One region of the Pseudomonas sp. MYb118 genome, then DNA from elsewhere that is predicted to be linked to it. Evidence: riboswitches for the same ligand, from Rfam matches in the RefSeq annotation. Region 1 holds a riboswitch; each other region holds the start of a gene.
What was found. Region 1 has a riboswitch for cobalamin ahead of ABVN20_RS24050 (CbtB-domain containing protein). Riboswitches for the same ligand answer to the same signal wherever they lie in the genome.

Region 2: linked by a shared signal. The riboswitch ahead of cobO (cob(I)yrinic acid a,c-diamide adenosyltransferase) and the one ahead of ABVN20_RS24050 (CbtB-domain containing protein) in region 1 are both predicted to bind cobalamin.
Region 3: linked by a shared signal. The riboswitch ahead of ABVN20_RS25985 (ABC transporter substrate-binding protein) and the one ahead of ABVN20_RS24050 (CbtB-domain containing protein) in region 1 are both predicted to bind cobalamin.
Region 4: linked by a shared signal. The riboswitch ahead of ABVN20_RS04655 (TonB-dependent receptor) and the one ahead of ABVN20_RS24050 (CbtB-domain containing protein) in region 1 are both predicted to bind cobalamin.

The regions. Positions count from the first base shown of each region.
Region 1 is NZ_JBFRXN010000003.1:570,319-577,973, reverse strand. It holds gene cobN (cobaltochelatase subunit CobN) at 1-1,983, opposite strand, end outside; gene cobW (cobalamin biosynthesis protein CobW) at 1,987-3,048, opposite strand; cobalamin riboswitch at 3,147-3,360, opposite strand; cobalamin riboswitch at 3,525-3,752, shown strand; gene ABVN20_RS24050 (CbtB-domain containing protein) at 3,870-4,064, shown strand; gene ABVN20_RS24045 (CbtA family protein) at 4,076-4,780, shown strand; gene ABVN20_RS24040 (cobalamin biosynthesis protein) at 4,777-5,190, shown strand; gene cobM (precorrin-4 C(11)-methyltransferase) at 5,273-6,019, shown strand; gene nfuA (Fe-S biogenesis protein NfuA) at 6,170-6,754, opposite strand; partial or broken gene ABVN20_RS24025 (acyltransferase family protein) at 6,812-7,655, opposite strand, start outside.
Region 2 is NZ_JBFRXN010000001.1:98,904-106,558, reverse strand. It holds gene cobU (bifunctional adenosylcobinamide kinase/adenosylcobinamide-phosphate guanylyltransferase) at 1-391, opposite strand, end outside; gene ABVN20_RS00530 (cobyric acid synthase) at 515-1,966, opposite strand; gene cobD (threonine-phosphate decarboxylase CobD) at 1,963-2,955, opposite strand; gene cbiB (adenosylcobinamide-phosphate synthase CbiB) at 2,948-3,856, opposite strand; gene bluB (5,6-dimethylbenzimidazole synthase) at 3,853-4,503, opposite strand; gene ABVN20_RS00510 (cobyrinate a,c-diamide synthase) at 4,500-5,882, opposite strand; gene cobO (cob(I)yrinic acid a,c-diamide adenosyltransferase) at 5,879-6,490, opposite strand; cobalamin riboswitch at 6,572-6,787, opposite strand; gene ABVN20_RS00500 (hypothetical protein) at 6,944-7,528, shown strand; gene ABVN20_RS00495 (sorbosone dehydrogenase family protein) at 7,592-7,655, shown strand, end outside.
Region 3 is NZ_JBFRXN010000003.1:1,054,694-1,062,348, reverse strand. It holds gene ABVN20_RS26010 (hypothetical protein) at 1-239, shown strand, start outside; gene ABVN20_RS26005 (DUF3313 domain-containing protein) at 313-981, shown strand; gene ABVN20_RS26000 (GNAT family N-acetyltransferase) at 1,383-1,886, shown strand; gene ABVN20_RS25995 (ABC transporter ATP-binding protein) at 1,879-2,643, opposite strand; gene ABVN20_RS25990 (FecCD family ABC transporter permease) at 2,640-3,644, opposite strand; gene ABVN20_RS25985 (ABC transporter substrate-binding protein) at 3,653-4,666, opposite strand; cobalamin riboswitch at 4,794-4,989, opposite strand; gene ABVN20_RS25980 (TspO/MBR family protein) at 5,096-5,545, shown strand; gene ABVN20_RS25975 (cupin domain-containing protein) at 5,667-6,161, shown strand; gene ABVN20_RS25970 (hypothetical protein) at 6,199-6,528, opposite strand; gene ABVN20_RS25965 (DMT family transporter) at 6,796-7,655, opposite strand, start outside.
Region 4 is NZ_JBFRXN010000001.1:983,294-990,948, reverse strand. It holds gene ABVN20_RS04655 (TonB-dependent receptor) at 1-1,341, opposite strand, end outside; cobalamin riboswitch at 1,448-1,656, opposite strand; gene ABVN20_RS04650 (autotransporter-associated beta strand repeat-containing protein) at 2,031-7,655, opposite strand, start outside.

The DNA of each region.
Region 1 (7,655 bases):
TTCGCGGTCGATGTGGCTGTCGCGCACCAGTTGCAGGATGTCGCGCTGCAATTCCCGGGCGCGCCGTGGATCGAGCAGTTGCGCTTCGTAATACTCGTCGGCCAACAGCTCCAGGTTGCGCAGCGGGCCGTAGGTTTCTGCGCGGGTCAGCGGCGGCATCAGGTGGTCGATGATCACCGCCTGCGTACGCCGCTTGGCCTGGGCGCCCTCGCCCGGGTCGTTGACGATGAACGGGTAGATGTTCGGCAGCGGGCCGAGCAGCGCGTCCGGCCAGCAGTTTTCTGACAGGCCGACGCCCTTGCCCGGCAGCCATTCCAGGTTGCCGTGCTTGCCGACGTGGATCACGCCATGGGCGCCGTAGGCCTGGCGCAACCAGAAATAGAACGCCAGGTAACCGTGTGGCGGCACCAGGTCGGGGTCGTGATAGACCGCGCTCGGGTCAACCTGATAACCCCGTGCCGGCTGGATGCCGACGAAGGTCAGGCCCAGGCGCAGCCCGGCGACCATCATTCGCCCGCCGCGGTACATCGGGTCTTGCTCGGGCGTGCCCCAGCGCTCCAGCACCGCCTGGCGGTTGGCCTCGGGCAAGGCGTCGAACAGGCGCTGGTAGTCATCCAGCGCCAGGCTTTGCTGGCAGGGCCGCTGATCGAGGCTGTCCAGATCATTGCTGACGCCGCCGAGCAGTTGCTGGATCAGCGCCGTGCCGCTGTCCGGCAGCTCGGCCGGCAGCGGATAACCCTGCTCACGCAGGGCGCGCAGGATGTTCAGCGCCGCCGCCGGGGTGTCGAGGCCGACGCCATTGCCAATGCGCCCATCCCGGGTCGGGTAATTGGCCAGGACCAGGGCAATGCGCTTGTCGCCGTTGGGCACCCGCGCCAGTTCGACCCAGCGTCGCGCCAGTTCGGCGACAAAATCCATGCGCTCCGGAGCCGCCCGGTAACACACCACGTCGGACTGGCTGCGCTCGCTGCGCCAGGCCAGGTCCTTGAAGCTGATCGGCCGGCTGATGATGCGCCCGTCCAGTTCCGGCAGCGCGATGTGCATCGCCAGGTCCCGCGGGCCGAGACCTTGCTCGCTGTCGCGCCAGCCCGGTTCGTTGTCCTGGGCGCAGATGGCCTGGATCACCGGGATGTTGCGCCGGAACGGACGCAGGTGCGGCGCCTCCGGGCTGGATTGGGCAAAGCCGGTGGTGTTGAGAATGACCGACGCCTGGACCTCGTCCAGCCAGTCCTCGACCACCGCCAGGCAACCGGGCTCCTTCAGGCTGGCCAGCGCCACCGGCAAGGGATTGAGCCCCGCCGCTTGCAGGCGCTGGCAAAACACGTCGATGAACCCGGTGTTGGCCGCCTGCAAGTGCGAGCGGTAGAACAGCACCGCCGCCACTGGCTGACCGCCCTGCCAGTCGGCTTGCCAGTCGCTCAGGGCCGCCGGGCTTTTACGTGGGTGGTAGATCGCCGTACGTGGCAGGGTTTGCGGCTCGCCCCACGCGTAATCACGGCCCAGCCAGCGATTGGCCAGGCAGCGAAACAGGTCCAGCGCGTTGGCCATGCCGCCCTGGCGCAGGTAATGCCAGAGCCGGTCTCGGTCTGGAGCAGCAACCGTGCTCAGGTCACTGAGTTCGGGATCGGGACGGTCATCGCCTGGCACCAGAATCAATTGCACGCCCCGGCGCGACAGCTCGATCATTTGCTCGACGCCATAGCGCCAATAGGCAATGCCACCATGCAACGAGATCAGGATGACCTTGGCATGGCGCAGCACCTCGTCGACATACAGGTCGACCGAGGCGTGATTCTGCACCTGCATCGGGTTGGCCAGGCGCACGCTGGGGTAGTCGTCGGGCAGTTGCTGCGCTGCTTCGGCGAGCAAGGCCAGGCTCGAGTCGCCGCTGCACAGGATCACCAGCTCAGCGGGGGTTTGTCCAAGGTCGGCAATGTTGTCATCCGACACGAAACCGCCGGGCTGGGTCCTGAGCAGGTGCATGGGTTAAACGCTGAGCGCGGCGCGCAGCTGCGCTTCGAGTTTCGCCGCGTCCAGCTCCTGGCCGATCAGCACCAGGCGCGTGGTGCGCGCTTCGTCGCTGTTCCACTTACGGTCGAAGTGCTTGTCGAAACGCGTGCCCACGCCCTGGATCAGCAGGCGCATCGGCTTGTTCGGGATCGCCGCGAAACCCTTGACCCGCAGGATGTCGTGCTGCACCACCAACTGGGTCAGCGCATCGAGCAACAGGCTTTCGTCGGCCTGGGGCAGCTCGATGGAGATGGAGTCGAACGCGTCGTGGTCGTGATCGTCCTCACCTTCGTGGTGGTGATCGTGGTGGCTGTGGCGGCTGTCGATGTGCTCCTCAGAACCGGCGCCCAGGCCGATCAGCACATCCAGCGGCAGACGACCGCTGCTGGCTTCGATGATCTTCACCGCTGGCGGCAGTTCCTCGGCGACTTCCTGGCGCACACGAGCCAGGTCTTCGGCGTTGATCAGGTCAGCCTTGTTGAGGATCACCAGGTCGGCGCTGGCCAGTTGGTCGGCGAACAGTTCGTGCAGCGGCGACTCGTGATCCAGGTTCGGATCGAGCTTGCGCTGGGCGTCCACTTGATCGGGGAATGCGGCAAAGGTGCCGGCGGCCACGGCCGGACTGTCGACTACGGTGATCACCGCATCAACTGTGCAGGCGCTGCGGATTTCCGGCCACTGGAAGGCTTGCACCAGCGGTTTGGGCAAGGCCAGGCCGCTGGTTTCGATGAGGATGTGGTCCAGATCGCCACGGCGCGCTACCAGTTCGCGCATCACCGGGAAGAACTCCTCCTGGACGGTACAGCACAGGCAACCGTTGGCCAGTTCGAACACGCGGCCCACGGCTTCTTCCTCGGTGCAGCCGATGGAGCATTGCTTGAGGATTTCGCCATCAATGCCCAGCTCGCCGAATTCGTTAACGATCACCGCGATGCGCCGGCCTTCGGCGTTGTCGAGCATGTGCCGCAGCAAGGTGGTCTTGCCCGAGCCGAGGAAGCCGGTGACGATGGTGACGGGGAGTTTGGCCAGTGTTTTCATCGGATGCCCTTTGGCAAGGTGGCGGGCATACGGGACGACGAGCGCTGCAATCCAAGTGCGCGCAAGCATTTCGCCACCGGATCACCCCGCCCGGTTGTAGTGAGAATCTGTTTCGAGGCAGGTCTCCTGGCTGACAGTGTGCCGGGCGATGGGCCCGGCATTCGCTGCGCCTTCCCGCGAACCCGTTGTGCAGGGTTTGCAGTGGCGTGGCAGCGAACATCACCGTTCACAGTTGCGGGGGCAGCCGCGGCATCGACCGCGTTCCCTTCTTAGCTTCGCCAATGGCGAAGAACCTCGTGGGGACAAGGCTACGCATCGTGTTGGGGCGGGTCAAATTCTTGTGCTGGCAGGTCGGACGCCATCGCGAGCAAGCTCGCTCCTACAGGGGGAGGTGAACGCAGACCCACTGTAGGAGCGGGCTTGCCCGCGATGGGGTCTACGCGGTCTCGATTGACGGCAAAGCCGCCCCATGCTCTCCTACACACTTTGTTACGGGTGCCCTTCACAGGGTGAAACGGGAAACCGGTGAATCATGTGCTTTACTCAAGGCCATGTCAGTCCGGTGCTGCCCCCGCAACGGTAAGCGAGCGAAGAATCACAGCCACTGTGCCGGCCACCGGCATGGGAAGGCGATTCTTGCAGGTTCGGGCTCTGGTCCAAGCCCCTCGTGAGCCCGGAGACCGGCCCGCAACACAACGTGACGTTACGATCACGAAAACAACAAACCCGCGGTGGGCGGGCGCTGTTCGAACCTCTGCGTGCCCGATACGCAGGGTCCCTGCATGCGCTCCCGTCACCCTGACAGAACAGAGGGAAGCGCCATGTCGATCATCAGCAGCACCGGCCACACATCCGCCAGCACCACCACGACCACCCTGACCCAACGCCTGACCGCCGCCGTCTGCGCGTCGATCCTGGGCGCGTGCCTGGTCTACTTCGCCGGTTTCTCGCACATCGAGGCGGTGCACAACGCTGCCCACGATACCCGTCACAGCGCCGCGTTCCCGTGCCATTGAGACCTGACGACATGATCAAGCGTATCGCGCAAACCGCAGGGTTTTCCGGCCTGCTGGCCGCCCTGCTGCTGACCCTGCTGCAAAGCTTTTGGGTTTCGCCGCTGATTCTGCAGGCCGAGACCTACGAAAAATCCGAACCTGCCGCCGTCGAAGTCCACGAACACGCCGCCGGCACCGCCGCCCACAGCCACGATGCCGAAGCCTGGGAGCCCGAAGACGGCTGGCAGCGCGTGCTGTCCACCACCGGTGGCAATCTGGTGGTTGCAGTCGGTTTCGCCCTGATGCTCGCGGGCCTCTACACCCTGCGCGCACCGACCAAGACTTCCCAGGGCCTGCTCTGGGGCCTGGCCGGTTATGCCACCTTCGTCCTCGCCCCGACCCTCGGTTTGCCGCCGGAATTGCCAGGCACCGCTGCAGCGGATCTGGCGCAGCGGCAAATGTGGTGGATCGGCACAGCCGCCTCCACCGCCGTCGGTATTGCCCTGGTCGCATTTGGTCGGCATTGGCTGATGAAGCTGCTGGGCCTGGCAATCATCGCTGTGCCGCATGTGATTGGCGCGCCGCAGCCGGAAGTGCATTCGATGCTCGCACCAGAAGCCCTGGAAGCGCAGTTCAAGATCGCTTCGCAACTGACCAACGTGGCGTTCTGGCTGGCCCTGGGCCTGATCAGCGCCTGGTTGTTCCGCCGCAAGAGCGATGGCCAATACCACGCATGACCGATCCAAGCACAGCGCCGACCCTGGTGGTCGGCCTGGGCTGTCAGCGCGGCTGCCCGGCCAGCACGCTGCGGGCCCTGCTCGACCAGGCGCTCCAGGCGCATCAGATCGGCCTCGGGCAGGTCAAGGCCCTGGCCAGCATCGACCTCAAGCGTGAAGAACCGGGCCTGCTCGAATTGGCCGCGCAGCTGCAACTGCCGCTGACGTATTTCAGCAGCGAACAATTGGCGGTCTTTGAGCCCAGGCTCAGTCATCATTCGCAAATCGCGTTCGAACGCACCGGCTGCTACGGCGTCGCCGAAAGCGCCGCTCTGGCCCTCGCCGAACGACTGGCCGGCACGCCCGCCTCCCTGCTGATCACGCGACAAAAATACGCCCAGGCCACCCTGGCATTGGCCTGTACCACGTAAAACCCCGATAATCCCCACCCTCGATCATGAGCAATCTTCATCTGAAGCGTTGCCCTGCTCCCTTTTCTGACAGGAAACGACGATGACCGTCTACTTCATTGGCGCCGGCCCCGGCGACCCGGAACTGATCACCGTCAAAGGCCAGCGGCTGATCCGCAGCTGCCCGGTGATCATCTACGCCGGCTCCCTGGTGCCCGCCGCCGTGCTGGAGGGCCACAGCGCCGAACAGGTGGTCAACAGCGCCGAACTGCACCTGGAACAGATCATCGAGCTGATCAAGGCCGCCCATGCCGAGGGCCAGGACGTGGCGCGGGTGCACTCTGGCGATCCTTCGCTGTATGGCGCGATTGGCGAGCAGATTCGCTACCTGCGTGAGCTGGATATCCCGTTCGAGATCGTTCCTGGCGTAACCGCGACGGCGGCCTGCGCGGCCTTGCTGGGCGCCGAACTGACCCTGCCGGATGTGTCGCAGAGCGTGATCCTGACCCGCTACGCCGACAAGACGGCAATGCCCGCCGGTGAGGAACTGGCCAGCCTGGCACAGCATGGGGCGACCATGGCGATTCATCTGGGGGTCAAGCATTTGCCGAAGATCCTCGCCGAGCTGTTACCGCACTACGGCGCAGATTGTCCGATTGCGGTGGTTCACCGGGCGACCTGGCCGGATCAGGACTGGGTGGTGGGGACGATCGAGGACATCGCGGCGAAGGTCGAGGCCAAGGGGTTTCGGCGTACGGCGTTGATCCTGGTTGGGCGGGTGCTGGGCAGTGAGCAGTTCAGTGAGTCGTCGTTGTATCGGGCTGGGCATGCGCATTTGTATCGCCCTTGAGAACATCTCGCGAGCAGGCTCGCTCCCACAATAGGCCTGCGTTCACCCATCCAATGTGGGAGCGGGCTTGCCCGCGATGGGGCCCTCGAATTTCACCCATAAAAAAACGGCGCTCACGGGGCGCCGTTTTTTCATGCCGCAGCGAACACCTTAGTAGTAGGCGTTTTCTTTCTGCGTGTGGTCGGTCACGTCGCGAACGCCCTTGAGCTCGGGGATGCGCTCGAGCAAGGTGCGCTCGATGCCTTCCTTCAAGGTCACGTCGGCCTGGCCGCAGCCCTGGCAGCCGCCGCCGAATTGCAGCACGGCGATGCCGTCCTCGACCACGTCGATCAGGCTGACCTGGCCGCCGTGGCTGGCCAGCCCCGGGTTGATCTCGGTTTGCAGGTAGTAGTTGATGCGCTCGTTGATCGGGCTGTCGGCGTTGACCATCGGCACCTTGGCGTTGGGCGCCTTGATGGTCAGTTGGCCGCCCATGCGATCGGTAGCGTAGTCGACCACGGCGTCATCGAGGAACGCTTCGCTGAACGAGTCGATGTAGGCGGTGAAGCTTTTCAGCCCCAGCGCGGTGTCTTCGGGTTTTTCCTCGCCCGGCTTGCAATAGGCAATGCAGGTCTCGGCGTATTGGGTGCCAGGCTGGGTGATGAAGACGCGGATGCCGATGCCCGGGGTGTTCTGCTTGGAGAGCAGATCGGCCAGGTAATCGTGGGCGGCGTCGGTGATAGTAATAGCAGTCATGGAAACTCCTCACAGGCTTGGGCGCAGTTTACGCCAATCATCGCGCCGTACAAAGTCCTAGTATTTTTGTCGGGAAAGACTACCGTCATTTTCCTCTCGCTGTAGGCCGTCGATCCGCTGTTTTAGCCACCGATAGCTGCATTTTTCCACCCATTCGTAACTTGCCCACGACCCCACGGCAATCGCTGCCACGCACACCGCGAACATCACGTAGGGGTTTACCCCGTAACGTTGTGCGATAAAACCTCCCGCTGACAACACCAGCACGTGCATCAGGTACACCGAGTAGGAACAGTCGCCGAGCCATTTCAGCAACCGACGCTTCTCGAAGAAGCGTTCCAGCGCCATGCACGCCATGACCAGCACCGCACTGGGCAGGCCCCAGGCGAAAAACCGCGGGTTCGGTGGCAGGTAGTAGATCGCCAGCAGCGCAACGCCGATGCCCAGCAGCGGCAGACTCAAGCCCGGCTTGATCCAGCCCCTGCGGTACATCATGCCGATGGCCATGCCCAGCAGGAACTCGTAGACGATGTCCGAGCGGTAGAACCCGCTGATCCAGCCGTAGCCGGTCCATGCCTGGCACACGGCGAACAGCAGCGCGGCGACGATCAGCAGCCGCCATTGCCGGCGGAACAGCAGCGCCCAGGCGAACAGCAGGTAGAACAGCATTTCGTAGTTGAGTGTCCAGCCAACGTTCAGCGTCGGATAGATCCCGTAGCCGCCGGGGTTCTGCGTCGGGATAAACAGCAGGGACAAGAGGAAATGCGACCAGTCGACCGTCTGGTCCGGCAACACCGGCTGGGCGAACACCACCAGCAGCGCCATCAGCGCCGTGTACAGCCAGTACGCCGGCACGATGCGAAACAATCGAATACAGCAGGAAACGCCCCGGCGGCAGCGA
Region 2 (7,655 bases), on a different contig from region 1:
GCACGACACCCATGCCGGTCTCGTTGCTGACAAAAATGATTTCACCCGGCAGCTCTGCCAGGCAGTCGAGCAGCGCCTGGCGTTCTTGCGTCAGGCGCTGGGGGTCGTCGAGCATCAGCAGATTGGTCATCCACAGGGTCAGGCAATCCACCAGCAGGCAATAATCGGCCCGGGCGCTTTCACGCAGGACGCGGGCAAGCTCAACCGGCTCTTCGATCAGTGCCCATTCGGCCGGGCGCCGGGCGCGGTGGTGGGCGACCCGCTCGTTCATCTCGCCATCCAGGGGTTGGCTGGTGGCGATGTAGGTCACGGCCAGGGCACTGTCGGCGGCGAGTTTTTCGGCCAGGCGGCTTTTGCCGGAGCGGGCGCCGCCGAGGATTAGTTGGAGCATTGAGACATCCTGAAAAATAGGTGGTGAAGCTACCGACCTCATCGCGGGCAAGCCCGCTCCTACAGGGGTCGACTGCCCTTCTGTAGGAGCGAGCTTGCTCGCGATGAGGCCAGCCCAGGCAACTCAAATCCCACAAAGCTTACGCAACAGCCCGGTATCCAGATGCTTCTCCACCAGGTCCGCCAACCGCTCGATATCCCGCTCGCGCAACCCGTGGTAATCGACTTCCTGCACATCGCGCAAACCCGCCCAGCGCAACAACGCGCCGCAGGCCGCCGGCGACTCGAACAGGCCATGCAGGTAGGTGCCGAACACCTGCCCGTCGGCACTCTGTGCACCATCGCAACGGCCGTCCTCGAGGAACACCGCCGCCTGCTCAAGCGCCGGCCCGGTGGTCACGCCGGCGTGGATTTCATAACCACAGACCTGCGCATCCTCCAGCGCCAGGCGGCCACGCACATTGCGCAACTGCTTGTCGGCTTCGAGCTGGGTCTGGAACGCCAGCAAGCCCAGCCCGGCACTGGAGCCCGGTGCACCTTCAAGGCCCAGCGGGTCGTGCACCTGCTCACCGAGCATTTGCAGGCCACCGCAGATGCCCAGCAGCTTGCCGCCGTAACGCAGATGGCGGGCGATGGCGCTGTCCCAACCATTGGCACGCAGGTACGCAAGGTCGCTGCGCACGCTTTTCGAACCGGGCAAGATGATCAGGTCGGCCGGCGGAATCGCCTGGCCTGGGCCAACGAATTGCAGGTCCACCTGCGGGTGCAGGCGCAGCGGGTCGAAATCGGTGTGGTTGCTGATGCGCGGCAACACTGGCACCACGACCTTGAGCACCTGGTCGGCCTTGTCGGCTTGGCGTTGGTCAATGCCATCCTCGGCTTCCAGATGCAGGTCCAGCACATAGGGCAACACACCGATCACCGGTTTGCCGGTACGTTGCTCCAGCCAGTCGAGGCCCGGTTGCAGCAAGGCAATGTCGCCGCGAAAACGGTTGATGATGAAGCCCTTGACCCGCGCCTGTTCACTGGGCGACAGCAATTCCAGAGTGCCGACCAGATGCGCGAACACGCCACCCCGGTTGATATCGGCGATCAGCACCACCGGGCAATCCACCGCTTCGGCGAAACCCATGTTGGCGATGTCACCGGCGCGCAGGTTGATCTCGGCCGGCGAGCCCGCGCCCTCAACCATGACCAGCGGATACGCCGCACTCAGGCGCTGGTGCGAGGCCAGCACTGCCTGCATGGCGATGGCCTTGTAGTCGTGGTAGGCGACCGCGTTCATCGTCGTGACCGCGCGCCCGTGAATGATCACCTGGGCGCCGGTGTCGCTGTTGGGCTTGAGCAGCACCGGGTTCATGTCGGTGTGCGGGTCGAGGTAAGCCGCCTGGGCCTGCACGGCTTGCGCGCGACCGATCTCGCCACCGTCGGCGGTCACCGCACTGTTGAGCGCCATGTTCTGCGGTTTGAACGGTACGACACCCACACCCTGGCGCGTCGCCCAACGGCACAACGCCGTCACCAGGGTGCTTTTGCCGGCGTCGGACGTGGTGCCCTGCACCATTAACGTGGTCATCGGGTTTCTCTGTTGAAGGCTTCCAGCGCCTGGTCGAGCCGCAGCCAGTCGGCTTCTTCGCCGGGCAGGCCGAACCGCAGGCTGCTGGTGTTGGAAAACAGGCGCAGCAGAATGCCGCGCAGGGCCATGAACTCATGCAGCGCTTCGGCGTGTTCGGTGCTCAGCCATTGAAACAGGGCACAACCGCCCTGGGGTTTGAAGCCGTGTTTTTCCAGCAACACCACCAGGCGCTCGCTCGCCGCGGCGGCGCGTACGCGTTGACGGGCGTGTGCCTGGCTATCCAGCAGACAGGCCTGCCCGAGCACCCGCGTCGGCCCGCTGACGGCCCAGGGACCGACCTGTTCAGCGAGCAGCTTGAGCAACTTGCGCTCGGCCAGGACAAAGCCCAGACGCACGCCGGCCAGGCCAAAAAACTTGCCGAAGGAACGCAGGATCACCAGGCCGACCAGATGGGAAAACGGCGCCAGGCTCAACTGTGGCGTGTTGTCCATGAACGCTTCGTCCACCACCAGCCAGCCGCCACGCTGGGCCAGGCGCGAATGCCACTCCAGCAGGCGGGTGGGCGTCAGGCACAGGCCGGTCGGATTGTTCGGATTGACCACCACCAGCACATCGAGGTTGTCGATGAAAAAATCGACTTCCTGCTCCACCACCTCGCGCACGACATAGCCATTGCGGCGCCAGGCCTCGGCGTGCTCGGCGTAACAAGGCGACAACACACCGACCTTGCCGGCCCGGCGCAAGCGCGGCAGCAACTGGATGGCCATTTGCGAACCGGCCACCGGCAACACCTGCGCGGCACCGTAATACTCGCAGGCCGCCTGCTCCAGGCCGTCATCGGTTTCCGGCAGGCGCGCCCAGGCGCGCAGGGGAATCTCCGGGACCGCGAATGGCCACGGCGCGAGGCCGCTGGACAGGTCGAGCCAATCGGCTTCGGCAATGCCGTATTCGAGCGCCGCCTTGCGCAACCGTCCACCGTGTTCAAGCATAGAATTCAGCCCCCGCACACAGAATCAGCAGCCATAACCATACCCCGCGCTGGACCAATTGCCAGCCTCGATCAATCGAGTCGGCGTCCGCCGGTGCACCTTCGCCCAGTTGCGGGCGTTGATGCAATTGCCCGTGATAAATCGCCGCCCCGCCCAACTCGACACCGAGCGCCCCGGCGCCTGCGGCCATGACCGGGCCGGCGTTCGGGCTGTCCCAGGTCGGGCCCTGTGTGCGCCAGCACTTGAGGGCGAGTCGGGTTTTGCCCAGCAGTGCGTAGGTCAAGGCCACCAACCGGGCAGGAATGTAGTTGAGCACGTCGTCGATCTTGGCCGCCGCCCAGCCGAATCGCTCGAAGCGTTCGTTGCGATAGCCCCACATCGCATCCAGCGTGTTGCTCAAGCGATAGAGCACCACGCCGGGCGCGCCGGCCACGGCAAACCAGAACAGCGCGGCAAACACCGCATCGCTGCCGTTTTCCAGGACCGACTCGGTGGCAGCGCGTGCCACTTCGGTCGGGTCCAGTTCGCTGGTCTGCCGGCTGACCAGGTAACCGACACGCTCGCGCGCCTGGTCCAGATCGTCACTGCGCAAGGCCTTGGCGACCGGCTCGACGTGCTCGCCGAGACTGCGCAGGCCGAGGGCGCAATACAGCGCCAGAATCTCGAATATCCAGCCCACATAGGGCGCCCAGGAAAACGCCGTGGCGAGCAGCGTCAGTGGCACCACGGCAATCACCCAGGCCGTCACGCCATGGCTGCGCCAACCGCGCCCGCCGCCATTGAAACGTTGTTCGATTCGATCGGCAAAACGACCGAACGCCACCAGCGGATGCCAGCGTTTGGGTTCACCCAGCAGCGCATCCAGCGCAACCGCGGCGACACTCAACAACGCCACACTCATTGACTCACTCCCCAATAATTTTCGTACAGCAATTCGTTGAGCGGACGCTCCTGCGCCCACCCTTCGAGCACCAGCATCGGCGCCGGATAGAATTCCTTGACCGGCCCCAGGCACAACACGGCCAGCGGCTTGGCCCCGGCGGGCAGGCCCAGCAGGTCGGCCAGGGCCAGGGGCTCGAACAACGACACCCAGCCCATGCCGAGCCCTTCGGCACGGGACGCCAGCCACAGGTTCTGGATCGCGCAGGACAATGACGCCATGTCCATTTCCGGCAAGGTGCGACGCCCGAAAATATGCCGCTCACGGTCGTCCATCAACGCCGCGACCAGAACCTCGGCGCAATCGTTGATACCTTCGACTTTCAACTTCATGAACTCGTCACTGCGCTCGCCGAGGGCCTCGGCCGTGCGCATGCGTTCTTCCTCGACCAGCGCCTGGATCTGCCCGCGCAGGCGGCGGTCGCTGATGCGGATGAACCGCCAGGGCTGCATCAGGCCGACGCTCGGCGCCTGGTGCGCGGCTTCGAGCAGGCGCCGCAGTTGCTCGGGCTCGACGGTGCCGCCAGTGAAGTGGCGCATGTCGCGGCGTTCGGCGATGGCACGGTACACCGCTGCGCGTTCGGCCTCGGAGAAGGCGTTGTCGGTCATGGCCCTATCGCGGGCAAGCCCGCTCCCACACCAGAACACTCACCCCCTGTAGGAGCGAGCTTGCTCGCGATAGCGTCCTCAAGGTCTGGCGCAAACAAAGCAGCAATCGCCACCGGATTCGACGGAAAATAAAAATGCACATAAGAAGCCGTCATCCGCCCCTGCCGATAAACCGCCTCCGCGCCGCGCCCACCGTTCGGGCTCAGGCCACGGGCAATCGGGGTCAGTTCGGTGGTGGTCAGCGAATGGTGATAGGTGTGCCCACGCAGTGAGCCTTCCGGCAATTCAACCGCCTGCAACGCCAGCGCCGCCAGGCGTTTTTGCATCACCGCATCCCCCGCCAGCAGCCCCACCAGGTCGGCGCGAGTGCCCTCGACGTCGGTCAGCGAATCGAGCAGGTAGAGCATGCCGCCGCACTCGGCCAGCAAGGGTTTGCCGGCGGCATGGTGAGCACGGATCGCTTCGAGCATCGACGTGTTCTGCGCCAGCGCCACGTGATGCAGTTCCGGGTAACCGCCCGGCAGATACAGGCTGTCGGCTGGCGGCAGTTGCGAATCGCGAATCGGCGAGAAGAATGCCAGCTCGGCGCCCATCGCCCGCAACAGGTCGAGGCTGGCGCCATAGGTGAACGCGAAGGCTTCGTCGCGCGCCACGGCAATACGTACGCCGCTCAGCAAAGGCTCGACGGCAATCACCTCGGGTGCAGCAAATGTCACGGCCGGTGGCAGCGCGACTTCGCAACTGCTGGCCAGGGCATCGGCCGCGGCATCGAGACGCAGGTCCAGATCGTTCAATTCGCTGGCCTGGACCAGGCCCAGGTGGCGGCTCGGCAACTCGATCGCGGTTTCCCGGGACAACGCGCCATACCAGCGCAAACCTTCGGTCAGGCTGCCTTCGAGCAATTGGGCATGGCGCAGGGTGCCGACACGGTTGGCCAGGACACCGGCGAACGGCAAGTCCGGTTGGTAACGGGCCAGACCCAGCGCCAGGGCACCAAAAGTCTGCGCCATGGCCGTGCCGTCAATCACCCCGAGCACCGGCACACCGAAGTGCCGCGCCAGGTCAGCGCTGGACGGTGTGCCGTCGAACAGGCCCATGACCCCTTCGATGAGAATCAGGTCCGCTTCGGCAGCGGCTTCCCACAACAGGCGTCGACTTTCCTGCTCGCCGACCATCCACATGTCCAACTGATACACCGGCGCGCCGCTGGCGCGCTCGAGGATCATCGGATCGAGAAAATCAGGACCGCACTTGAAGACGCGCACCTTGCGCCCCTGGTTGCGGTGCAACCTGGCCAGGGCGGCGGTGACGGTGGTCTTGCCCTGACCGGAGGCCGGCGCGGCAATCAATACCGCCGGGCAATGACGTGGCTCACTCACAGTTCGACGCCCTTCTGCGCTTTGATACCGGCCTGGAAGGCGTGCTTGACCATGCCCATTTCGGTAACGGTGTCGGCCAGCTCGATCATTTCCGGCTTGGCGCCACGGCCGGTCACCACCACGTGCTGCATCGGCGGGCGCGCCTGCAAATCGCTGAGCACTTGATCGAGGTCGAGGTAGCCGTGCTTGAGGGCGATGTTCAACTCGTCCAGCACCACCAGACCGATCGAAGGATCGCTGAGCAGTTCACGGGACACCGCCCATGCCGCTTCGGCAGCCGCGATGTCGCGCTGGCGGTCCTGGGTTTCCCAGGTGAAGCCCTCGCCCATCACGTGGAAACGCACCTGCTCCGGGAAACGGCGGAAGAACAATTCTTCACCGGTGCTGTTGCGCCCCTTGATGAACTGCACCACGCCGCACTGCATGCCGTGGCCCATGGAGCGGGCAAGCATGCCGAAAGCCGAGCTGCTTTTGCCTTTGCCATTGCCGGTCAGCACCAGCAGCAGGCCGCATTCGTTGGGCGAGTTGGCGATGCGTTCGTCGATCACGGCCTTTTTGCGCTGCATGCGCGCTAGATGGCGGTCGTCACGATCAGGGGAATCAGTCATGGGGGAGCTCTCCGTTGAAGCTGAAAAACGGCGGGCAGGCACAAGAATAGAAGGCAGGAAGCCCGGCATCGCCCACCGTGATGCCGCTGGATTGAATCAGGCCGGTCTCCGGGCTCATGAGCGGCCTCACGCCTGGCTGCGCACCTTCCCATGTCGGTTGCGACACAGTGGCTCAAAACACAGCTTTCACTCATTTACCGTTGCGGGGGCAGCGCCGGGATCGTGCACGCACTCACCGGCTTCCCTGTTTCACTCTGTCGACCGCGGTCACAGAGCACCTGAAACAAGCCGCGAAGGTTAGAGGGTTGGGGGTGGAGCGTCAATTAAAGCCGGGGGCGCCAACAGACGAATCACTGCCGTCGATCAATAAAATGACGCCAATCTTGTGCCACACTTTCAACAGTGATATCAAAGAGCCATAAACCCAACATCACAAGAACAAGGGTGAGTCCCATGCAAGGCATGAACATCAGCAATCCGCGACTGGAATTCCTGCGCCCGCTGCTGGAACGCTGGTTTGACTGTATCGACCGCTACAACGCCGTGCGTGGCGATAACGACACGCCTTACTGGCACGACGAAAAAGCCAACCTGGGCCTGCTCGCGGCCGCCGCCTGGATGGCCGAGATGGTCACCCTGCAAGACACCCAGACCCGCAAGCAAATCGAAGAAGGCGAACGCAACGCGCGCGCCGACCTGTTCATCGCCTCCAGCGAAACACGCGTCTACCTGCAAGCGACCCAGCGCTGGCCGCGGGTCAACAGCCTGAACCTGACCCAGGCGCTGGCGGAGATCACCAGCGATGCCAAGCGCATCAGCTACACCAGCGACCTGAAACTGGGCTGCCTGTTCGTCGCACCGCAAAAGGCCCAGCACGGCGCCACGCCGGAAGAGTTGCAGGACATGGTCGATGACCTGCAAAAGGAACACTCCTGTGCCGTGGCCTGGTACTTCCCCTACGCCTACCGCAAGTTGCGCAACGAAGCCGGCAACTACCATCCCGGCATCGCCGTGCTGTTCAAGGAAGCCCGCGGCTGACCGGTTGAACCATCGCGGGCTTGCGCTTCTCTACTGATCAGGTGCCTTCACAGGAAGATCAGCATGCGCAAGCTCCCGCCCGTTCTTGTCATCGCCTTCGCCGCAGGGCTCGCCGCCTGCGGTGAAA
Region 3 (7,655 bases), 480 kb from region 1:
AGCTCTATAGCTTCATCAACAAGGGCAGTTGCCAGCAGCCGGGGGCGGTGGCGTTTGCAATGAACGATCAGGTCAACAGCAAAAGCGATGCCGGCACCAAGGGCTGGAGCTTCTATCGAAGTGCGCCGGTCCCGCTGGCTGAGTTGATGAGCGGGGCGTATTCGATTGTCGTGCGCAGCGCGCCTTCGGACGGCAATGCCGATCTTTACTGCGGCGACGTCGCGCACGCTTCGGGTTGAGTGTTTGAGCGCAGGCCTGCAGCCGCACCCCGTTTTCCCAAGAAAACCGTGTTTTTCCAGGAGCATGACCACTATGAACCTATCGCGAAACCTGCTCGTCGGCGCCTCGCTCGCCGTGCTGTTGCTCAGCGGTTGCACCTCGAAAGTCACCGAACGAAATGAGTATTCCGGGTTCCTTCCCAATTACAACAACCTCAGTGAAGTGACCACCAACAGTGGCGAGAAGGCCATGCGCTGGGTGATTCCATCGTGGAATCCCAATGCCTATGACACGGTGGTGTTCAACCGGCTGGAGCTGTATCCGGCGCCCAAACCCAATGAGCGGGTGAACCGTCAGACCCTCGATGAATTGCAGAGCTACATGACCAGCAAGGCCAAGGGCACGCTCGGGCAGAAATATCGCGTGGTCGGCAGCACCCCGCCGGCGGGCTCCAAAGCGCTGATCCTGCGCGCCGCGATCACCGGCGTGAGTGCCTCCAACGAAGGCATGAAATGGTATGAAGTGGTGCCCATCGCCGCCGTGGTCGGCGCCACCCAGGCCGCCACCGGCTACCGCGACCAGGACACCAACCTGTTCATCGAGGCCGAATTCATCGACGCAAAAACCAACCAGACCGTGGCCAAGGTCGTGCGCAAGGTCTTCGGTACGCAACTGTCCAACGAAAGCGAAAAAATCAGCACCCAGGATTTCAAGGTGGCGATCGACAAGTTGAATGCGGATCTGGCGGCGTTCATTCGTTGACCCGTGTCGCTTACGCCCCCTTCTGTGGGAGCGAGCCTGCTCGCGAAGGTCTTCAACGATGACGCGGGAAACCTGATGCCCCATGGTGCCTGGGCTTGCCTTCTGTAGGAGCGAGCTTGCTCGCGATGATCGTCAACGATGACGCGGAAAACCTGACACCCCGTGGTGTCTGGACTTGCATCGCGAGCAGGCTCGCTCCCACAGAGATCTGCACCCTGCACAAATACCACGGCGTACACAAAACCCCGTGGGAGCGAGCCTGCTCGCGATGGTCGTCAACGATGACGCGGGAAACCTGACACACCCGTGGTGTCTGGGCTTGCATCGCGAGCAAGCTCGCTCCTACAGGGGTGGTGGGGTCTGGTATTGTGGGTGGCTGTATCGGTCAACATCATTTGCGCATGAACCATCGCCCCTCCATCCACGGCGTTACCGTCGCTGAAATCCCCGAGGTCCTGGCCTTTGTCCTGCAGGCCCGTGCCGAGCTGTACCCCAAGCTCAGCGCCGCCGGCATGCCCGCTGACCTGGGGCATTTCGAAGCCACCTACCTGCACGGCGACGGTCGGTTCCTGCTGGCGCGCCAGGCTGGCCGGATCGTGGGCGCAATCGGCTACCTGCCTTACGACGCCCGTTTCCCCCAACTGGATTACCAGGGCCTGAACGTGGTCGAGGTGGTGCGCCTGTTCGTCCTGCCCGAGTTCCGTCGCGTGGGGCTGGCCGCCGAGTTGTACGCCGCCCTGGCGGCATTGGCCCCGGCGCAAGGTGTGCAGGTGATGTACCTGCACACGCATCCGTTTCTCCCCGGCGCGATTGATTTCTGGACTCGTCAGGGCTTCGAGATCGTCGATGTCGAAACCGATCCGGTCTGGCAAACCACCCACATGCATCGGCGCTGCATCAGTTAGACCGCAAGCGCAGGATCTGCGTACCGTCGAAGGGGTCTGTCAGGTAATGCGCCTGCACGCCAAAGGTGTCCTGCAAGCGTTGCGGCGTCAGCACCTCAAGCGGCTTGCCGAGTGCCACCAGCCGTCCCCGGTCGAGCACTGCCAGGCGATCACAGGTCAGCGCCTGATTGAGGTCATGCAGGGCGATCAGGGTCGTCACCGGCAATGACTGCACGCCCTTGAGAATTGCCAGTTGATGCTGGATATCCAGATGATTGGTCGGCTCATCCAGCAACAGGATCTGCGGACGCTGGGCGAGGGCGCGGGCGATGTGCACGCGCTGGCGCTCACCGCCGGACAGGCTGCGCCAGGTGCGCTTGCCCAGGTGCGTCGCATCGACATCCTGCAAAGCCTGATGGACGATGGCATCGTCCTCGCCGGACCACGGGTTCAAGGCCGACAACCAGGGCGTGCGCCCCAGCGCGACGGCATCGAACACGCGAATGGCCTCGTCGGTGTCCGCCTGTTGTTCCACCACTGCCAGTTGCTGGGCGATGCTGCGGCGCGACAACTCGCCCAGTCGCCGACCACCCAGCCGCACTTCACCGCTGGCCGGCGCGCGCAAACCGGCGAGCAGCTTGAGCAAGGTGGATTTTCCCGACCCATTGGGCCCGACGATGCCCAGGGTTTCGCCGCGCTGCACTTCAAGGTCGATACTCTGGAGCAGCACCGCATCGCGCACGCGAAAACCCAGGTTGGAACAACTCAACACACTCATCGAGCATTCCTCCGGCCGATCAGAATCAGGGCGAACACCGGCGCGCCCACCAGCGCAGTAATCACCCCTACCGGAATCACCTGACCCTTGATCAGGGTGCGCGACAACACATCCGCCGCGATCAAAAACAACGCGCCACCCAGGGCACTGACCGGTAACAGGCGCGAATGCCCGGTACCCAGCATCAACCGCGCGGCGTGTGGAATCACCAGCCCGACAAAACCAATCGAGCCGACGATAGACACCATCACCGCCGTGACCAGCGCCGCGCAGCCGATCAACACCAGTTGTACACGCTGCACCGCAATACCCAGCGATGCCGCCGAATCCACGCCAAAGGTGAACGCATCCAGCGCCCGGCGATGCCACAGGCACACGACCAGCCCGGCGATCGCCACCGGTACGGCCAGCCACACCGACGGCCAGCGCACGCCACTGAGATTGCCCAGCAGCCAGAACAGAATGCCGCGGGCCTGTTCGGAACTGGCCGATTTGGTAATCAGAAACGCCGTCAGCGCATTGAACAACTGCGACCCGGCGATGCCCGCCAGGATAATCTGCCCGGTGCCACTGGAAGAGCCGCTGACCCGCGCCAACGCCACCACCAGCGCAAACGCCGCCATCGCCCCGACAAATGCCCCCGTCGACAACGTCAGCAACCCGGCCCCGACACCCAGCAGCGCCACCAGCACCGCGCCGGTCGATGCCCCGGCGCTGATGCCCAGCAAGTACGGGTCGGCCAACGGATTGCGCAGCAACGACTGCAGAATCACCCCGCAAGTCGCCAGCCCCGCACCGCACGCAGCCGCCACCAGGGCGCGGGTCAGGCGATAGTTCCAGACGATGCCTTCGTCGATGGGGTTCAGGACATAACCGGCATCCCACAGTTTGTTGGCCAGCACCTGGAACACCACGCTCGGCTCGATGGCCGTTTCGCCAATGGCCACCCCGGCGAGTACCGCCAGTAACAGCAGGGCCAATGCCAGCAGGGTTCGAATCAGGAGCGCAGTCATTTCGGCAGGTCGAAGCCGTCGATGGCGCTGGCCATTTGTTCAAGTCCCTCGAACATCCGTGCGCTGGCCTGCAGGGCCATGGCGTCGAGGATGATGATGCGGTTGTTTTTCACCGCGTCCATGTTGCGGGTGACCGGGTCGCTGCGCAGGAATGCCAGTTTCTTCTCATGGTCATCGGCGGGGAAACGGCGGCGGTCCATACGCGCGATCACCAGGAACGTCGGGTTGGCCTTGGCGATGGTTTCCCAGCCCACGGTCGGCCATTCTTCGTCGGATTCGACCACGTTGCGAATGCCCAGGGTGCTGAGCATGAAGTCCGGAATGCCCTTGTGCCCGGCCACGAACGGGTCGACGTTCATGTCGGTGCTGGAGAACCACACCAGCGCGCTGGCCTTTTTCACGCCTTTGTTCTGCACCTTGGCCACCGAAGCGGCCAGCTTGGCCTTGAGCTCGCCAACCCATTGTTCGCCCCGTGCCTGCACGTCGAAAATCTGCGCCAGTTGCTCGATGCTCTTGTAGAGGGTGTCGATGCGGAATGGCTCCAGGCGGGTGCCGTCGGCGCCGACCAGGTTGTCCTTGCCTTCGCAATCGGACGGCAGCAGGTAGGTCGGGATCTTCAGTTCATGAAACTGTTCGCGGGTGCCCACGGCGCCTTGCGGGCCGACCATCCACTCGAATTCCACGGTCACCAGTTCCGGACGCTTGCCGATCACCGCTTCAAAACTCGGCTCGTTATTGGCCAGGCGTTCGACCTTGTCGTTCTGTGCCTTGTACGCCCGCAGCACGTCGTTGAACCACAGCGAGGTGGCCGCCACTTTGTCACCCAGGCCCAGGCCATAAAGCATCTCGGTGCCGGCCTGGCCGATGGTCACGGTGCGGGTGGGGGCGTGCGCGAACGTGAGGGGAGTGCCGCAGTTGTCAATCGTCAGCGGGTATTGCGTAGGGGCGGCTTGCGCCAGGGCACACAGACCCAGGCCGGCGAACAGCGCGGTAAGGCGGGGCAACAGCATGAGGCAATCTCCATTTGAACCGTACGTTGAACGGGCGCGGTACGGGTCTGGAAACACACCATCGAACGCTGCGCTAAGGCAGGGCAAGGCCGGTCGGCAAAGATGTCCTCCCCGGACACCCCGCCGGTCAGTGATTTGCTTGGCCGGCAGGTCTCCTGACTGATGCGTCGTCGCCAGGCTCCAGCCTTCCCGGATCAGATCCAGTGGCCAACTTGGAGCAGGCTCGGCACCTACAGTTGCGGGGGCAGTTCCGATTGGCGCCAGGTGCGGCGCTACGGATTCCCTGTTAGTCCCCTTCGGGAACCGGCGGCGTATGGTAGTCGATCGGGCCGCCAAGGGGGAACGTGGTTTTTTTCACCCTCGGCGGGGTGAACTTTTAACGGGGCAAGGCACGTCCAAGTTGAAAATGAACCGAGACAGGAAGCGACCATGACCACGAACTTCTTCATCTTCCTCCTGGCCTGCGCGGCCGCGGCCAGCACCGGTATGCTGTTCAAGCCGGGCGAGTGGTATCGCTCACTGGTCAAGCCTGGCTTCACACCGCCCAACTGGGTCTTTCCCGTGGCGTGGACACTCATCTACCTGCTGCTGGCCTGGGCGGGCTATCGCCTGACCCTCATTCCGGGCAGCCAGACGGTGCTGGCGCTGTGGGCAGCGCAGATTGCGCTCAATACGCTGTGGACGCCGGTGTTCTTCGGCGCCCATCACGTGCTGGCGGGGATGGTGATACTGGTGGTGTTGTGGCTGGTGGTCGCGGCCATGGTGGTCATGGCGCTGCGCCTGGACATCATCACCGGGTTGATTCTGTTTCCCTACCTGGTGTGGCTGTGCGTGGCGGCCGCGCTGAATTTTTCCATCCTGCGGCTCAACCCGCGCTAGCCTGTTACGCCGTGTAAGAACTGAAGTGCCCGGGACGTGATTTATTCGCGTCCCGCGGAAAAATATCATCGCGTTCCAGTTCGCAGGCCGTGCCCTGCGACCGTCATCAGGGAACGCACACATGAATAACTCCGGCTCACGTCGCGCCATCGGCGCATTGCTCATCGCGGCCGGCGCCGCCCTCGCTGCCCCGGCCTGGTCCGCCGCGCTGGACAACAAACAATATTCGTCGATACGCAATGAAGACGTGCAATGGCAGGGTTTCGCGGCCTTTCCCGGCGCGGCGAAACTCGCGGTGATCGTCGGCAACCCAAGCCAGCCGGGGCCCTACGTGGTACGGGTGAAAGTGCCGGACGGCTTGAAGCTGATGCCGCATACCCATCCTGAAGATCGTATCTACACAGTGATTTCAGGCGTGTTCTACATTGGCCAGGGCACGACCTTCGACGCTGACAAACTGGTGGCGTATGGGCCCGGGAGTGTGGTCGTGCTGCCGGGCAATACGCCGCATTTCCATTGGGCGAAGTCCGGGGAGTATGTCACTCAGGTCTACGGGATCGGACCGTTGGGCCTCAAATACATTGATGCGGCGGACGATCCTCGCCAGGCGAAGTGACCCTGCTCAGCGCAGTCGCCGAGCGAAGTCCGGTCTCTCAGTCGCGCAGTAACGAGAGCGCCAATCGAGGCATCTTGAATATGATCGGGCTGGACATAACGGATTCGCGGCGTTGATCGACGATCATCTGCCCGATTTCGAAGCCCAGCTCAGCCGCGTCTTCGCGCGACACGAACAGCAGCGAAGGGGTCTCGCGCGCCTCTTCCAGTTCTTTACCGTCGAACCAGACGGAAACTTTCGTGGTGTGATGGGTTTGCAGGCCGCCGGTATCGCGAGGGCGTGCAGTGACAGGGCCGAATGTCTCGACAAAAATCTCGTGGCCCAGGTAGGTAACTTGCTTGGTCATGGTTGAAGGCTTTGCGGTCATGCGGGCTTTCCGTAGCGCTGTATCGAACAATGAGCGGCAACATACGGGAAAAATCTTGCAGTACCAAATTGATATCATGACAAAATAATTACTGTCACATGACCTGCTCGCTCCTACAGGGGCGGTGTCCTGCCGAAGGCTTGCACACAAAAATCCAGGAAGCTGCGCAGCTTCGGGGTCATCCGCTGATCAGGCGTGTACAGCACGTGCATCGGCGACGGAGGTCGGGCTTAAGTGCGGATCCGCAGGAAACGTATCTGGGCCCGGCTATCTGGAAAACCGCTTCGCCCCCGCCACACACAAAATCACCGCCAACGTCACCGCCACCATGCCGATGCTGACCTGCTCATGCAGCAGGCCGGCCGCCAGTGCCAGGCCAAAAAACGGCTGCAGCAATTGCAGTTGTCCCACGGCGGCAATTCCGCCCTGGGCCAGGCCGCGATACCAGAACACGAACCCGATCAACATGCTGAACAACGACACGTAGCCCAGACTGAACCACGCCGGCAGGCTGATGCCGGTCAAGGTTGCGGGGGCACGCCAGGCGCTGAGCAGGGCCATGGCCGGCAGCGACAGCACCAGCGCCCAGCAAATCACCTGCCAGCCGCCCAGGGTCCGCGACAGTTTGGCGCCTTCGGCATATCCCAGGCCGCAGGCCAGTACGGCCAGCAGCATGAGAATGTCGCCCGTGGGGTTGGCGGTCACGCCCTGGGACAGGGCGTAGCCCGAGACCAGCAAACTGCCCAGGATCGAAAACAGCCAGAACGCCGGACGGGGTCGTTCGCCACCGCGGATCACGCCGAATGCGGCGGTGGCCAGCGGCAGCAGGCCGATGAACACGATGGAGTGGGCCGAGGTGACGTATTGCAGGGCCAGTGCGGTCAGCAGGGGGAAGCCGAGGACCACGCCGAGGGCGACGATCAGCAGCGGCAGGATTTGCTGGCGGGTAGGGCGCTTCTCCTTGAACAGGGTCAGCAGGCACAGGGCGAGCAGACCGGCCAGGGTGGCACGGATGACCGTGAGGAACACCGGGTCGAACTCCAGCACGGCGACGCGGGTAGCGGGCAGGGAGCCGCTGAAGATGATCACGCCGATCAGGCCGTTGAGCCAGCCGCTGGCGGATTTCG
Region 4 (7,655 bases), on a different contig from region 1:
GGTAATCAACGACAGTTGCTCGGTCAACTGCGTGCGGTTCTCGGCGAACAGCGAGAACTGCTTGGCCTGGTTGGCTTCGCGGGAGCGGTAAGGATCGGTGCTGACGTACTCGCCACCGCCCGAGCCGGACAGCGGCACGGTATCGGTGTAGACGTTGCCGAAATCGTGTTTGCGCACGAAGCGGATCGAATTGTAATCGGCGCCGACCACGGTCTGGCTGTCCAGGCCGAACAGCGAATGCTTGAGGGTGAACGACTGACGATCGCCGATCTGTTCCTGGGTCTGCTTGATGCTGATGAAGCTGCTGCGCCGCACCTGATCACCTGGCAGCCAGGTGTAGGTTTCGGCATTGCGCCAGCGCCTTTGCGTCTTGAGGAAATACAGCTGGTTGCTGGCGCTCAGGTTGTCGCTGATCACCCAGTCGGTCACCAGGCGCGTGGACTGGTCGTTGTAATGCACCGTGGCGTTATCGACGTTGTAGTTGTGATCGCGCAGGTGCTCGCTGAAGTGGCCATTGACCAGTGGCGTACCGAAATACTGCTGCGGGTCCTGGTCGCCGTAGTCGTGGCTGAAGGTGAAGCTCAGGTCATCGCTGGCCTGCCAGCGCAGCGAACCACTGATGGCGATGCTTTCGGAGTCGCCGCGATCGACCCAGCCATTGCTGGCCAGTTGATTGAGGTTCAGGCGATAACTCAGGGTGTCGGTCAGCGAGCCGCCGCTGTCCAGCGCGGCTTGACGGCGGTCATCGGAACCGTAGCCCAGGCGCACATGATTACGCACTTCGCCCTCGAACGGTTTCTTCGGCACCACGTTCACCACGGCGCCGGTCGCGCCCTCGCCGTACAGCACCGAAGCCGGGCCGCGCAGGATGTCGATGCGCTCGACCGACCAGGTGTCCACCGGGAACGTCACGGTGCCGGCACCGACGTACAGGCGTGTGCCGTCATAGAGTTGCATGGTCGAACTGTGCCCGGTGAAACCCCGCGCCGACAACGCCGTGCCGCCGTTGCCAGGGGTGCCGATGTTGGTGATGCCCGGGGAGCGGGTGACCGCATCCTGCACGGTCGCGTTGTTGCGCTTGAGGATCTGCTCGGAGCTGATGCTGGTCACGCTGGCCGGGGTTTCCAGCGGCGTCAGGTTGAGGCGCGAGCCACTGGTACTCGGCGTCAACAGGTCCGGTGGGGGTGTTTGCTCGGCGGTACCGGTAATCGCGGTAGCGGGCAGCGCCAGGGATTTGTCTTCGTCCGCCGCCAGGGTTGGAGCAGAGAGAAACACGCACGGGACAAGGCTTGCACGCAGCCAGGTGCCTTGCAGGGAATGGATCAGGGAATTACGGGACATGTCGTTCCACTTGAAGCAGGAATGAATGAATCCCGGAGGGAATAACGCATAGGGAATCGCAGGCGAGCGCGCCCACGGAACCGGCCTGCGCCCGCCCACCGCGGGTTTGCCAAACGATGCTTCAGGCCGGTCTCCGGGCTCGCGAGGGTCATGAACCATTCACCTTCCCATGCCGAGGCACAGTGGTCTGTCGAATGCTTCGCTCGCATACCGTTGCGGGGGCAGCGCCGGACTGATCATCGAAAAAATGACGAACCGGCTTCCCGTTTCACCCCATGCACGGCGGCATGGGACACCTGAAACAGGCGCGCAGGGGACCATTAAAATGACATCAGGTCAAGGAATCGACCGGGATTTTCTGGCGGTTCTTGATTTCAGACATGGCGCATGAGCACGCGGCCTGTATTGCCAGTTACCTGGTGTGGCGGCATACCGGGATTTATCACGCTCAACGGGTGAGCGTTTTCCGAGGATGTTCGGCTTTCGGAGGTGAAGAAACTTCGGGGGCGGGAGTGATCGTTGAGCTCTGCCGGTGGAGCGCTTTTTTGTGCTGTGCTTCAGGGCCTCATCGCGAGCAGGCTCGCTCCCACAATGGTTTGTGTTGATTCAAAGATATCAATCACACAACAAATCCACTGTGGGAGCGAGCCTGCTCGCGATGGGGCCCGCAAGAACAACTCACCCCTCAATCAGAACCCCATACTGAAACTCACCGTCATCGCATGGTCCTTGCTCTCGCTCGACAACTGCCCCGAATAACCAATCCCCAACTTCCCGCTTTCGCTGATCCGGAAATCCACCCCCGCTTCAACCACCGCGGCATCCTTGGCAATCGGTACCCCCTGGGTGCTGAACGAGGCGCCGCCGTCAATGAAGGTCAGGTCGGCATCAGGTTTGGTGTCGCCGAAGGCATGGCGCCAGCCTATCGAAGCACGCGGCGTGAACTCGCCGCCGCTGTCGAGCTTGATCACCTTGCCCGCACGCAGGCCCACGGTGGAGAACGTGATGTCCTGGTCGGCATCGGCCTTCAGTCGCCCTACCCCGCCTTTTTCCTTGGCGGTGTCGCTGTCGTAGTTGACATAGGAGAGACCGGCGAACGGTTCCAGGGCGATACCACCGGCTTCGATGGCATAACCGACTTCACCGAAGACCTGAGCGCTGCGGGCATCGTAGTGGGCTTTCAGGCGGTCGTTATAGGCGCCGACGCTGACGTCGCGCTTGCTCTCGATGTCATGCCAGCTATAGGCCGCACCGAGGCGCACGGCCAGGGCGTCGAACTGTGAGCTGAGATACGCGGCCAGGTGGTAGCTCTCCACCGTGGCATCGGAGCGGCGGTCGCTGGCGTCGATGTCGCTACGGGTGTAACCGGCGGCCATGCCGACGCGCCATTGATCATCGAGCTGCTTGTCGGTGCCGAGCATGAAACCGCTGAGGTTGCGGTCCAGGCTGGCGCTGTTGCTGTCGCCGTCGGACTCGCCCCAGGCTCCAAGTGCACGGGCCCAGCCGACCATCTCGCCGTGACAACCGCTGCTGCTCAGCTGGTTGTCACTGGGTGCCAGCGCGCGGCGCGGGTCGTCTGCGCGAGAGCACGACGGCTGGCGCATACGGTCGTTGACCGCGTCGCGAATGTAGCGCGAGTCCTCGAGGATCGTGCTCGCGGTACTGGCGTGGATTTCCCCGGACAGACTGTCGTAGGCCGCGCGGGCACTGGCGGTGTCGAGGTTGAGGATTTCATTGCGCAGGGTGTCCCCGGCGGGACCATTGCGCAACAGGGCCGAGGCCACGCGGCGCTGGTTGCCGGTGACGGCGACATCCTCGAAGGTGTTGTCGTTACGGCTGACGGCCAGGGTCACCTGATTGGCGTCGTACAGCAAGGACGCGTCGTAGAACGCGTAATCCGGCAGATCGGTGGTGGCAAAGGTGCCGTTGATACCGCCGCCCGCCGTGATCAGCGAGTACACGGCATTGTCGGTGAACGGCGCCAGGCTGTTGACTTGCAGGCCGCCGCCGAGCGTGGCACTGCCGCCAATCACCAACGGCGTGGCGCCGGGCGAGCTGACCGTCAGTGCCAGCACACCATCGCTGGCGTTGGTCAGATTGCCGGTTACGCCAAGGTTTCCGGCCTGGGCGCCGGACGCGACCACACCGTGGTTGACCACCGAGCCGACACTGCCGTTACCGCTGAGACCCGCGCCATTGGCCACGGTCACAGGCGCCGCCAGCGTCGCCGAAGCGTCAGGACTGCCGACCTGCAACACGCCCTGCTCCACCGCCACCGTGCCGCCGAACGGCTGGTTACCGGTCAACAACAGGGTGCCGTTGCCGCGCTTGGCCAGGGTGCCGGCGCCGCTGAGCAGGCCATTGAACTGACCGTCGATATTCTGCTGGAACACCAGCAGCGCATTGTCGAGGATGTTGCCTTGCAGGCTGCTGCTGTTACCGATCAGCGTACCGCCACTGACCGTGGTACCACCGCTGTAGGTGTTAGCGCCGCTCAAGACCAGCGTACCGCTGTCGAGTTTTTCGATACCGCCGCTGCCCACCAGCGGGGCGGCGATTTCCGTACTCACATCGGCGTTGACCCGCACCGCCGCCAGGCTGCCATCCGCAGCGTTGACCGGGGTCAGGCTACCGCCAGCACCTGGCACCAGGCTGTAGCCACTGTCGAGAAATTGCAGGCCGGTGAAGTTCTGGTTGCCCACCACCGTGACCGTGCCGCCGCCCAATCCGCCAAAGATCGCGAACCGGCCGCTGGAGCCCTGGGCCACGGTACCGGTTGGGTCGGTCCAGTTGGTGTCGGGTCCCCATTCGCCGCTGCCGCCCTCGATGGTGCCGTCCGGATTGGTCTTGCCGCCGTTCCAGAACTGCACCTCGCCCGGTGCGCTTTGCACCAACAGGTTGACCTGATTGGCCAGCGCCGTTTGCAGGGTCAGGTTACCGATGGGCACGGGCAGGCTGCCGTAGGCCAGGCCATTGTCGGTGAGCGTGCCGCCGTAGCGGAACAGTTGATAGACCCCGGTGCCGAAACCACCGGCATCGCTGACGTTCAGCGTACCGTCCAGGGTCAGGTCACCCGCGACATCGACCACAGTGGTGGAACTGGCCGCCGAGCCGAGGCTGAAGTCCAGGTCGGTGCCCGCGGCCAACGCCAGCGAACCGACCGACAACGGCGTCGCGCCACCGCCGCCGAGCAGCGTCGAGCCATTGGCCATTTGCACCGCCCCACCCACCTGGCCGCTGCCACCCAGGCTCGCGCCACTGGCCACCGTTACGTTGGCACTGTTCAGGCTGCCATCGACCCGCAGCACGCCAGCCTGCACATCGGTGTTGCCGGTCAGGCCGTTGGCCCCGGTCAGCAGCAGTTCGCCCGTACCGGTCTTGCTCAAGCTGCCGGCACCAGTCAGGTTGCCGCTGTAGGTGCCGTCGCTGTTCTGCTCGAAGACCAGCGCCGCGTTGTTGACGATGGCCCCTTGCAGGCTGCTGGTATCGCCACGGGTGACACCACCGTTGAGTGTGGTGCCGCCGCTGTAGGTGTTGGCACCGCTGAGCAGCAGCTCACCGTTGCCGTCTTTCACCAGGCTGCCGCTGCCGGTGATTGCGCCGAGCAGCGTGGTGTCCTGAGTGCCGGCCAGGGTCAGTTGCGCATCCAGGCCGATGGCATTGGCCAGTTGCAGGGTGGTGCTGCTGTCGAGGGTCGCATCGCCCAGCACACTCAGGGCGCTGCTATTGAGCGCGCTGTTGTTGCCCAGGATCAGCGTGCCGTCGTAGAGCTGGGTACCGCCGCTGTACGTATTGTTGCCATTCAGGGTCAGGCTGGAAGCGCCGCTCTTGATCAGGCTACCCGCTCCGCTGACCACGCCGTTCAGGGTCATGTCGCTGGAGCCGGCGACGGTGAGCCCGCCGTTGAGGACCACGTCATTGGCCAGGCTGACACTGGTGTTGCTGTCCAGCGCGGTGCCGTCGGCGGCAGTCAGCACGCCGGTGCCCAGCGCGGCATTGTTGCCCACCACCAGGGTGCCACCGTTGAGCGCCGTGCCGCCGGTGTAGCCATTGGCGGCGTTGAGCACCAGGGTGCCGGTGTCGTATTTGCCCAGGGTGCCAACGCCGTTGAGCGCCACATCAATGGTCGCGGTGACGTTCGGATCGACCCGCACGGAGGCGTTGCCCAAGGCACCATCGACCAGGTTGAGAGAACCGGCGTTGCCGTTCTGCAGGCTGTAGCCATCGGTGACGAATTGCAGGCCGGTGATGTTTTGCGCGCCATCGACCGTCACGGTTCCCGCCGTGCCCTGGAACACCGCGAAGTTGTTGACCCACCCCTGATTGAGCGTGCCATCGACGTTGGTCCAGTTGCTGTTGCCAGCGCCCCAGGTGCCGCTGCCGCCCGCGATCGAGCCATCGCCGATCTGTTGCGCACCGTCCCAGAACTGCACGGTGACCCCCGGTGCGGTGACCAGCAGGTTGATCTGGTTGCCGATGTTGGTTTGCAGTTGCAGGTCGCCCGGGGTCACGCTGCCCGGCACAGCGCCGATCAGCAGGCCGTTGTCGGTCAGGCCACCGCTGTAGTCGATGATCCGGTAGACGCCGGTGCCAAAGCCGCCGAGGTCGCTGACGTTGAGGGTGCCGTCAAGGGTCAGGTTGCCGTCGACGTTCACCAGCGCAGCGCCACCGCCCAGCACCGGTGCACCGAGGCCGACGTCCAGGTTCGAGCCACTGTCGAGCACCAGCGAACCGACTGACAACGCATTGCCGGTGGCCAGCGCCAGATGCCCGCCATCGGCCACGGTGACCGCGCCGCCCAGCGTGCCATTGCCGCCCAGGGTGCCGCCGTTGTTGACCGAGACATTGGCGCTGTCCAGCGAACCGTTGACCAGCAGCGAACCGGCGTTGACGTTGGTGTCGCCGTTCAAGGTATTGAGACCGGTCAGGGTCAGCGTCCCGCTACCGAGTTTGGTCAGGCCGCCGCTGCCACTGAGGCTGCCGTCGAACGTGCTGCTCAGGTTGGTGCCCCCCAGGCTCAACGTGCTGCCAGCACCGACATTGGCGTTGCCGCTGCCGGTCAGGCTGGCGAGGCTGCCCGAGGCGCCGAGATTGAGCGCCGTGCCACTGCCCAGATTGACGCTGGCGCCGTTGCCCAGTGCCGCGTTGCTGGTGGTGGTCAGGCTGCCGCCCTGCACATCGAAGGTGCCGCTGAAGCTGTTGTTGCCGGCCAGCGTCAGGTCGGCCAGGCCATTCTTGGTCAGCGTACCCGCCCCGTCGATCACGCCGTCCAGGGTCAGGTTGCTGTTACCGGCCACGTTCAGGTTGGCGTTGACGTTGACGTCGTTGGCCAGCACCAGCGGTGCGTTGTTATCGAGGGTCGCGGCACCGGCCACGGTCAATGCGCCGGTGCCCAGCGCGGCGGCCGAACCGAGGGTCAGGGTGCCGGCATTCAGGGTCGTTCCGCCCTGATAGCTGTTGGCGCCGTTGAGGGTCAGGTTGGATGCGCCGTTTTTCACCAGCGCTCCGCTGCCGCTGACCACACCGCCGAGGGTCAGGTCGCTGCTGCCGACCTGGGTCAGGTTGGCATTGAGCAACACGTTGTTGGCCAGGGTTTGCCCGCCCGTGCTGTCCAGGGCCGAGGCGCCGGCGACAGTGAGGTCGCCCAGACCCAGGGCGGTATTGCTGGCAACGGTCAGGGTGCCGGCGTTCAAGGTGGTACCGCCCAGGTAATTGTTATTGCCGCCCAGGGTCAGGTTGGCCGCGCCGTTCTTGCTCAGGCTGCCGACGCCGCTGAGGGTACCGGCGAGCGCCAGGTCGTTGCTGCCGAGGATGCCGAGGTTGCCCGCCAGGTTGATGCCGTTGGCGACTGTCAGCGCCGTGCTGGCATCCAGCGTGGTGCCATTGGCCGCATTCAACGTGGCCGAGCCCAATGCTGCATTCGAGGCCAGGATCAACCCGCCGGCATTGAGTGCCACCGGACCGAGGAAGGTATTGTTGCCGCCCAGAGTCAGGTTGGCCGTGCCGTTCTTGATCAGCCCGCCGGTGCCGCCGATCACGCCACCCAGGGTCAGCGCGTTGCTGCCGACCACGGTCAGATTGCCGTTAAGGGTCACGTCATTGGCCAGGGTCACCGCCGTGTTGCTGTCCAGTTGCGTGCCGACGCTGGTGGTCAGCCGGCCCGAGCCCAGCGCGCTGTCGTTGCCCACCACCAGCTTGCCGCCTTCGAGTTGCGTGCCACCGGTGTAGGTATTGGCACCATTGAGCACCAGGGTGCCGCTGTCGAGTTTGTTCAGGGTGCCCGCGCCATCAATGTTGACACCGATCGTCGCGGT